One region of the Aeromonas crassostreae genome, then DNA from elsewhere that is predicted to be linked to it. Evidence: predicted binding sites of a transcription regulator. Region 1 holds the regulator's gene; the other holds the start of a gene.
The links. The regulator LexA, encoded in region 1, represses DNA repair genes until DNA is damaged. The targets are predictions, from matches to a motif close to ANCTGTNTNNNNANACAGNT.

Region 1 (4,578 bases):
CGCAGGGTGTGGATCAGGGTGCTGAACAGCTTGGGGTCGAAGAACTCGGGAGCATTGATGCCGTGCAGGGTGCCGAGGCGCTCCGCCATCATCAGGCCGTCCGCCTCCAGCTGCTCCGCCTCTATGTGGGGCTGGGCCAGCATGCGGGTCAGCACGATGGCGTAGCGTTGCAGTGTCTCCTGGATGCTCTCGGCCAGCAGCAGCAGGCGCATCTGGTTGCCCGGATTGACCCAGTAGCCGCCATCGCGCGCCTCGATCAGCTGCTGGCGTTGCAGCTCGGCCAGCAGGGCATCGACCAGCTCCGGCAGTTCCTCCTCTTGGTAGCGAAGGAACAGCTCTGTCTTGAGTAGCGGGTAGATGTCGACGCAGCGGGCGACGATCTCGCCGCGGGAGATCCCCTCGCAGCGCTCAATCAATGCCGCCACCAGGGAGGGCAGGGCGAACAGGTGCAGTATGTTGTTGCGGTAATAGGTCAACAGGATCGCCTGATAGCGGTCCAGGCTGACGATCTGGCCCAGCTTGTCCTCGCTCACCTCGAACTTGTTGAGCTCCATCGCCTGATCCAGCAGATCCTTGGCGTTGTCCTGGGGCAGCGTGCTCCGCTCGCTGTAGGGCACCTGCTTGAGCAAATCCAGATAGGTGTTGATCTGGGTCTGCAGCTCGTCCCGGGTCAGGGCATGGCGCTCGGCGGCCAGCAGTGCCAGGGCGCTCAGGGTCAGGCCGTTGACGGCGGCGGCATCGTTGATCCGGGTCATCAGCAGTTCGGCCAGCTGGTTGACGGTGCCCGCCATCCACTCGGGGCGTTCCTCCTCGCCGATATGCTCCTTCCAGGTCGGCACGTGTTCGTTGAGATAGCCGTTGAGAGTCAGCGGCTCGCCGAAGTTGACGAAGCCGCGGCCATAGTTGCGCAGCTTGCGCAGTATGCCGAGCACCTGCAGGAAGCTCTCTTTCTCCTTGCGGCTGCCCTTGAGCTCGTTGTGGTAGGTGTTCACCTCCATCACGTGCTCGTAGCCCAGATAGACGGGGACCAGGGTCACCGGCCTGTCCAGTCCGCGCATCATGGCCTGCAGGGTCATCGCCAGCATGCCGGTCTTGGGGGGCAGCAGGCGGCCGGTGCGCGAGCGGCCCCCTTCGGTGAAGAACTCCACCGAATAGCCCTTGGCAAACAGCAGGTTGAGGTATTCGCGAAAGACGGTGCTGTAGAGCGGATTGCCCTTGAAGGTGCGGCGAATGAAGAAGGCGCCGCCGCGGCGGAAGATGGGGCCCGCCGGCCAGAAGTTGAGGTTGATGCCTGCCGCTATGTGGGGCGGCACCATGCCCTGGTGATAGATGACATAGGAGAGCAGCAGGTAGTCCATGTGGCTGCGATGGCAGGGGACGTAGACTATCTCGTGTCCCTCCTGCGCCAGCTGGCGCACCTGTTCGGCGCCGTTGACCGAAAGGCCGCGATAGAGCTTGTTCCACAGCCAGCCGAGGAAGCTCTCACCGAGGCGGATCAGCCGGTAGGAGAAGTCGGAGGCGATCTCGTCCATGTAGTCATGGGCACGCTTCTTGGCCTTCTCCAGGCTGATGCCCTCGCGCCCGGCCTCTTCCTCTATGGCTTGCTGGATCACGCCGGAATCGAGCAACTGCCTGAACAGCAGGGTGCGATTGGGCAGCTTGGGGCCGGTGGCAGCCAGCTGCTGGCGGCTGAAGTGAATGCGGGCCACCCGCGCCAGCTTGTGGGCGATAGCCTGATCCGTGCCGTGCTTGTCCGCCATGTGGCGTAGGGAGAGCGACGGGGAGAAGCGCACCAGGTTCTCGCGCCCCTTGAGGATGACGATGAGCGCCTTCTTGAGACGGTTCGGCGCCAGGCTGCTGATGATGTTCCAGCCGGAGGCTTCCTCCCCTTCCCGGCCCGGGGCGCGGCCCCAGAACAGGGTGACGGGGACCATCTGCACATCCAGATCGGCATCCAGCTTGTGCAAGTCCAGCAGCTGCTGAAACTCCTGCAGGAAGGGGAGCGGCTTGCTGCGTGAGCCGAACAGGGGGGGCGGCCGATCGAGGCAGACGTAGCGTGGCACGGTTCTGCCCCCCAGTTCGAGCGGGGTGAAGGGACCCGGCAGACCGAGATCCTCGCAGCACTGCTGCAGTGTCATCAGGTCGGTGATCGAGCTGGTCTTCAGGGCATAGACGATGGGTCTGGCCGGATCCAGCTTGAGTTCCGTGATGGGATTTTCCGGCAGGCTCTTGTGATTGACCAAGCCGCTGACCGGCCACTGCAGTATGGCTCTGGAAATACTCTGCCCGAGGGACATGTGCGTCTGCTCTCCAAAAAAATGCGGCGTGAGCATAGCAAATCACGCAGGGCTTGTCGCCGAGAGGTACGATGAGTCCGCCGATGAGGGCCGGAGCAGGGTTATTTTGGCCTTGCCTGCGACAATTGTCAGTCGAGCCTTGCCTTGGTCAGCACACTGTATATACTGCCAGTGTGCTGTATAAAAAGACAGGTGCCAATCTTATGAAACCCCTCACTCCCCGCCAGGCTCAGGTTCTTGATCTCATCAAGGTCAACATGAGCGAGACCGGTATGCCGCCGACCCGTGCCGAGATCGCCCAGAAGCTTGGGTTCAAATCCGCGAATGCGGCCGAAGAGCACTTGAAGGCGCTGGCCAAGAAGGGGGCCATCGAGATCCTGCCGGGCACCTCGCGGGGCATCCGTCTGTTGCTCGACGAGGTAGAGGAGGCGGCCAACGAAGATCAGGGGCTGCCCCTCATCGGCAAGGTGGCGGCCGGCGAGCCCATCCTGGCCCAGGAACATATCGAGAGCCACTATCAGGTGGATCCTGCGTTGTTTCATCCGCGAGCGGATTTCCTGCTGCGGGTGCAGGGCATGAGCATGAAGAACATCGGCATCATGGACGGGGATCTGCTGGCGGTGCACAAGACCCAGGAGGTGCGCAACGGTCAGGTGGTGGTGGCACGGCTCGATGAGGATGTCACCGTCAAGCGTTTCCAGCGCAAGGGCAGCCAGGTCTGGCTGTTGCCGGAAAACGAAGAGTTGCAGCCTATCGCCGTCGACCTGGCGAGCCAGCATCTCACCATAGAAGGACTGGCCGTCGGCGTGATCCGCAACGCCGACTGGATGTGATTGAGGCCCCTCGCGGGGCCTTTTTATTCCCTGCTGTTTTTTCAATTTATTTCTTAACACTTTTTTCACACATTCTCATTTGCTGCTTTACTTAGCCTGTTGATTGGCACGCAAGACCAATCTCGGGGAAGAGACGCCCGGCAGGGCAGCGCTAACAATGGGGGGCAGAGTGAAAAGAGTCCTGATTACTCTCTCAATCTTTCTGTGTGTCTGGAGCGAGTCATCGCTCGGCAACAGCATGCGCTTCAACATGACGGAGGGGGTCAGCGCCGTCAGTCGCAACGTGTACGACCTGCACATGACCATACTCATCATCTGTGCCCTGATAGGCTTGCTGGTGTTTGGGGTCATGTTCTGGGCCATCTGGCATCATCGGCAGGACAAGGGCGCGCAGGCTGCCCACTTCCACGAGAGCACCCGGGTCGAGATCCTCTGGACCCTGATCCCTTTCCTCATCCTCATCGGCATGGCCGTACCCGCTACCCGCACCCTGATCGCCATGGAAGATACCAGCGATGCCGACCTGACGGTGCAGATAACGGGCTCCCAATGGAAATGGCATTACCGCTATTTCGACGACGGTGTCGAGTATTACAGCCTGATGGCCACGCCTCAGGCGCAGATAGACAACAAGCGCCGCAAGGGGGAGAACTATCTGCTCGAGGTGGATCGCCCTCTGGTGCTGCCCACCGGCAAGAAGGTGCGCTTTCTCATCACCTCCCAGGATGTGATCCACTCCTGGTGGGTGCCGGCCTTTGCGGTGAAGAAGGATGCCAACCCTGGGTTCATCAATGAGGCCTGGACCCGCATCGATCACCCCGGCCTCTACCGGGGTCAGTGTGCCGAGCTGTGCGGCAAGGGGCACGGCTTCATGCCCATCGTCGTGATCGCCAAGCCGGAGGCCGAATTCAACCAGTGGCTGAGCAAGACGCGGGCCGAGCAGCTGGCGGCCAAGGAGCAAGAGCAGAAGCTGCTCTCGATGACCATGAGCCGGGATGAGCTGATGGCGCTCGGCGAGAAGGTCTATCTTGGCCACTGCTCCGCCTGTCACATGGCCAACGGGCAAGGGGTTCCGGGCGCTTTCCCCGCCCTCAAGGGCAGCCAGATCGCGCTGGGTCCCAAGGCGGGACACCTGGATATTGTGCTCAACGGCAAGGCGGGCACGGCCATGCAGGCCTTCGCCAAGCAGCTCAGTTTGCAGGAGCTGGCGGCGGTCATCACCTATGAACGCAACGCCTGGGGCAATGACAAGGGTGACGAGGTTCAGGCCAAGGATGTCGACGCCTTCCTCAAGGGCAAATCCATGTAGGAGAGAGCAAGATGAGTGTCGTCACGGATCTCGATCATCAGGCAGAGCATGGCCATCAGCCCAGAGGCTTGTTGCGCTGGTTGCTGACCACCAACCACAAGGACATCGGCACCCTCTATCTCTGGTTCAGCTTCATCAT
Region 2 (4,578 bases), on a different contig from region 1:
CATCGCCCTCTGTGCCAGGATACCGGCATCGTCACCTGCTTCGTCAAGATCGGCATGCAGGTGCAGTGGGACTCGGATCTCACAGTGCAGCAGATGGTGGACGAAGGGGTGCGCCGCGCCTACACCAACCCGGACAACCCGCTGCGAGCCAGCGTGCTCGCCGATCCGGCCGGCAGCCGCAAGAACACCAAGGACAACACCCCGGCCGTGGTGCACATCGACATGGTCCCCGGCAACAAGGTGGAGGTGAGCATCGCGGCCAAGGGAGGCGGCTCCGAGAACAAATCCAAGATGGCGATGCTCAACCCCTCCGATGACATCGTCGAATGGGTATTGAAGACGGTGCCCACCATGGGCGCTGGCTGGTGCCCGCCCGGCATGCTGGGCATCGGCATCGGCGGCACCGCCGAGAAGGCGGCCGTGCTCGCCAAGGAAGCCCTGATGGAGCACATCGACATCCAGGAGCTGATCGCCCGCGGACCCGAGACCACCGAAGAGAAGCTGCGGGTCGCGCTCTATGACCAGGTCAACAAGCTGGGGATCGGTGCCCAGGGTCTGGGCGGCCTCACCACAGTGCTGGACGTGAAGGTCAAATCGGCGCCTACCCACGCCGCCTCCAAACCCGTGGTGATGATCCCCAACTGCGCGGCCACCCGCCACGTCCACTTCGAGCTCGATGGCTCAGGCCCGGCCGAGCTGACCCCGCCCAGGCTGGAAGACTGGCCTGAGATCACCCGCGAGTCCGGTGGCAATGTGCGCCGGGTCAATGTCGATGGCATCACCAAGGCCGAGCTTGCCAGCTGGAAGAGCGGCGATACCGTGCTGCTTTCGGGCAAGATCCTCACCGGTCGCGACGCCGCCCACAAGCGCATCGCCGACATGCTGAAAAATGGCGAGGGTCTGCCGGAAGGGGTCGATTTCACCAACCGCTTCATCTATTACGTCGGTCCGGTCGATGCGGTGCGTGATGAGGTGGTCGGTCCGGCCGGCCCCACCACCTCCACCCGGATGGACAAGTTCACCGACATGATGCTGGGGGAAACCGGCCTCATCGGCATGATAGGCAAGTCAGAGCGCGGCCCGAAAACCGTCGAGAGCATCCGCCAGCACCAGGCCGTCTATCTGATGGCCGTGGGGGGCGCCGCCTACCTGGTGGCCAAGGCGATCAAGAAGTCGCGGGTGGTAGCCTTTGCCGATCTGGGCATGGAAGCCATCTACGAGTTCGAGGTGGAAGACATGCCGGTGACCGTGGCGGTGGACTCCCAGGGCAACAATATCCACGAGACGGGCCCGGCCATCTGGTCCGCCAAGATTGCCGAGCTCGACGGCAAGCTCTCCTCCTGAGTCGGCAGGGGGGCGCTCGCCTCCTGTCATGGCAAGCGGCGGCCCTCGGGCCGCCGTTCTGTTCTTGCCTTTGTGTTCATTTGACCTGACCCCCAGCGTTGCCGGCCCTTGACCAGATCAGCGCCTTGCACCAGCGGGCAGGGGGAGCAGGCTGGCAAACCTTCAAACCTTCAAACCTTCAAACCTTCAAACCTTCAAACCTTCAAACCTTCAAACTTTCAGACCCTCAAACCCTCAAACCCTCAACCACGCAAGCCGCTCGGCTCTCTCAGGCGTCCTGGGTCGTTCAACCCCCTCAGGGATATCCAAGGTCTCAAGGCTGTCAAATGCCTCGTCATCCTCATGGCTGCTCGCCGCGGGCGGCATGAGGCTCAATGATTGAGGTAGATGTCCTGGTTGCCATAGTTCACGGCTGGCCCCTGGCTCGTCTCGCGCTGGAAGTAGTGGGTCAGCATCTCCTTGCCCTGGCTCAGTCGGAGCAGGCGCTCGGTATCCAGGCTGATGGCCTCGGGCAGCCAGGTGACGACGGCGGCGCAGCGGCTGCGGTCGAGGGCCAGCTCCAGGGTGCGTTGCCAGTTCTTGATCTTGTGGCGGTGGACCACCAGCACGTGGGCCGGATCTATGCCATGAGCCCGCAGCTGGGCGGCGACCGGCAGACCGGGGGGCGCAATCAGCAGGATCCAGCCTCGCTTCGCCTGGCTTATCTGCCCCAGGGCGCCCAGCAGCTGGGCCCCGTCTCGCACTGTCATGGCGGATGCGCCCGGACGGCGTGTCAGATGACGAGTCGGCCAGGGTTGGGTCAACCCGGCGGTCAGGGAGGCAAGGGGGCGGCTCATTGGCTGGTTCATCTGCTGATTCCTGTATGAATTACCATGCTGTATGTGTATACAGTAGTTGCATCCAGTGCATTCGACAAGTCGTTTCTGCTCAAAAATGTGACGCAGCTAACCAAGATAAACGCCATCTCATTGATACCTCTCTGGTTTCTTTATCATGGCTTCGAACGCTTATGGTCCGATAAATGGACAAAACCCGGCAGGGGGGCCATGGTTATACAGGGTTTAACAGAGGAGCCATGTCATGGATGCCACGACTTTGCAGCGATTGGACGCCAACATCTTGTTGGGGATCGTCAACGAGAAGCTGAGGTTGGAGTGCGACAATCTCGATGAGCTGCTCGCCTACTACGACATGAGCGAGGATCAGCTTGCTACCCGCCTGCAGCAGATTGGTTATCAATACGACGGTGCGAGCAACCAGTTTAAATCCAGGTTGCTATGAGTCTGCTTTGAATCGGAAATGTTAAAAATCAGCCGCTCTATGGGCGGCTGTTTTGTTGTGTCGATGTGGTCGTGAGTTGAAAACGATTTCACCCTTTCGTTTTATTTTCAGATATTTTCAAGCCATCCATTGGCTGGGGATAACGTGAAACCATACTCATGCTCAATACAGGGTTCAAATAACCACCATTAATGAAAAGTTATTGATCTATATGGATTTTAATCTCTGGTGACAGGAAAGGGTTTTCATTGTTAAACTGTCACTTTCATACGTTAAACTGTGACGTAAGTTAACTTTTATATCGGCATCATTCGTTAGTATGTCAACGCCGGAATACATATCTCAGATAACTAAAAATCGGTCCCTGGCGGGTAAATAAATTATTTAAGTAACGAAGGAAACAGCGTTATGGCTAGCAAGAAGAAGACAGAGCTGGATCTGCAACTGAATAAGGATCAACTCAAGGCGAGCATAGTGCGTCATCTGCGCTCCACTCTGGGTACCAGTGAGCAGAAGGCCTCGCCCCAGTCCTGGTGGAAGGCGACAGCCGCCGCCGTCAATGAGCTGGTGTACGAGCGTCTGACCCGTACCCAGCAGACTCACCTTAGCGAGGATACCCGGGCTATCCACTACTTCTCGGCCGAATTCCTGATGGGGCGGCTGACTTCCAACAACCTGCACAACCTCTCTCTCTATACCTTGTGCGAAGAGGCGCTGGCCGAGCTGGGCCTGGAGCTGACCGATCTGTGCGAGCAGGAGCCGGACATGGCCCTCGGCAACGGTGGCCTGGGGCGCCTGGCGGCCTGCTTCATAGACTCCCTGGCGACCCTGAACTACCCGGCGGTAGGGTATGGCCTGCACTATGAGCACGGCCTGTTTCGCCAGGAGATCCAGGATGGTCGCCAGATCGAGCGTCCGGACTCCTGGCGCGAATATGGCAACCCCTGGGAGATCTGCCGCCCCGAGTCGGTGCAGGAGATCCCCCTGTATGGCTATGTGGAGACCCAGTTCTGCGAGAGCGGCGCCCTGAAGAAGGTGTGGCATGCCGGTCGCAAGATCAAAGGGGTGCCCTGGGATATCCCTGTGGTGGGCTTTGGCGGTCACACCGTCAACATACTGCGTCTGTGGGAGTCCCGCGCCTCCGAATTCTTCGACTGGGACGTGTTCAACGCCGGTGGCTATGTCGACTCCCAGGCGGAAAAAGCCCAGGCCGAGACCATCTCCAAGGTGCTCTATCCCAACGACGAGACGGACGCGGGCAAGGAGCTGCGCCTGATCCAGCAGTACTTCTTCTGCGCCTGCTCCATCAAGGACATCATGCGCCGCTACAAGCGGGTCCATGGCAGCGATTTTGGCAAGTTTGCCGCCCAGATCGCCATCCAGCTCAACGATACCCACCCGACCGTGGCCATCCCCGAGCTGATGCGGGTGCTGGTGGACGAAGAAGACCTGCACTGGGATGCCGCCTGGGCCATCTGCTATCAGGTCTTCTCCTACACCAACCACACCCTGCTGCCGGAGGCGCTGGAGAAGTGGAATGTCAGCCTGTTCGAGAAGGTGCTGCCCCGTCATCTGGAGATCATTTACGAGATCAATGCCCGCTTCCTCGGCGATCTGGTGGAACCCAAGTGGCCGGGCGACAACGCCATCAAGGCCAAGCTCTCCATCATCGAAGAAGGGGACGTGCGCAAGGTCCGCATGGGCAACCTGTGCGTCATCGGCTCCTCCAGGGTCAACGGCGTGGCCGAGATCCACTCCAAGCTGGTGAAAGAGGATCTCTTCCCGGAATTTGCCGCCCTCTGGCCCGAGAAGATGTGCAACGTCACCAACGGGGTCACCCCCCGCCGCTGGCTGCTGGCCTGCAACCCCGAGCTGGCCGATCTGTACAACGAGGTGGTGGGCAAGGAGTGGCCGCTGCAACTGGACAAGCTGCGCGGCGTGGTGAAATTTGCC

Region 2: the regulator LexA is predicted to act here: its motif matches at 2,218-2,237, upstream of ACW5W4_RS09075 (DUF4250 domain-containing protein).

The regions. Positions count from the first base shown of each region.
Region 1 is NZ_JBSTYM010000024.1:8,337-12,914, reverse strand. Features, by position in the region: gene plsB (glycerol-3-phosphate 1-O-acyltransferase PlsB) at 1-2,297, opposite strand, end outside; gene lexA (transcriptional repressor LexA) at 2,501-3,130, shown strand; gene coxB (cytochrome c oxidase subunit II) at 3,300-4,439, shown strand; gene ctaD (cytochrome c oxidase subunit I) at 4,451-4,578, shown strand, end outside.
Region 2 is NZ_JBSTYM010000009.1:50,064-54,641, reverse strand. Features, by position in the region: gene ACW5W4_RS09085 (fumarate hydratase) at 1-1,344, shown strand, start outside; gene ACW5W4_RS09080 (cell division inhibitor) at 1,716-2,192, opposite strand; gene ACW5W4_RS09075 (DUF4250 domain-containing protein) at 2,425-2,625, shown strand; gene ACW5W4_RS09070 (glycogen/starch/alpha-glucan phosphorylase) at 3,034-4,578, shown strand, end outside.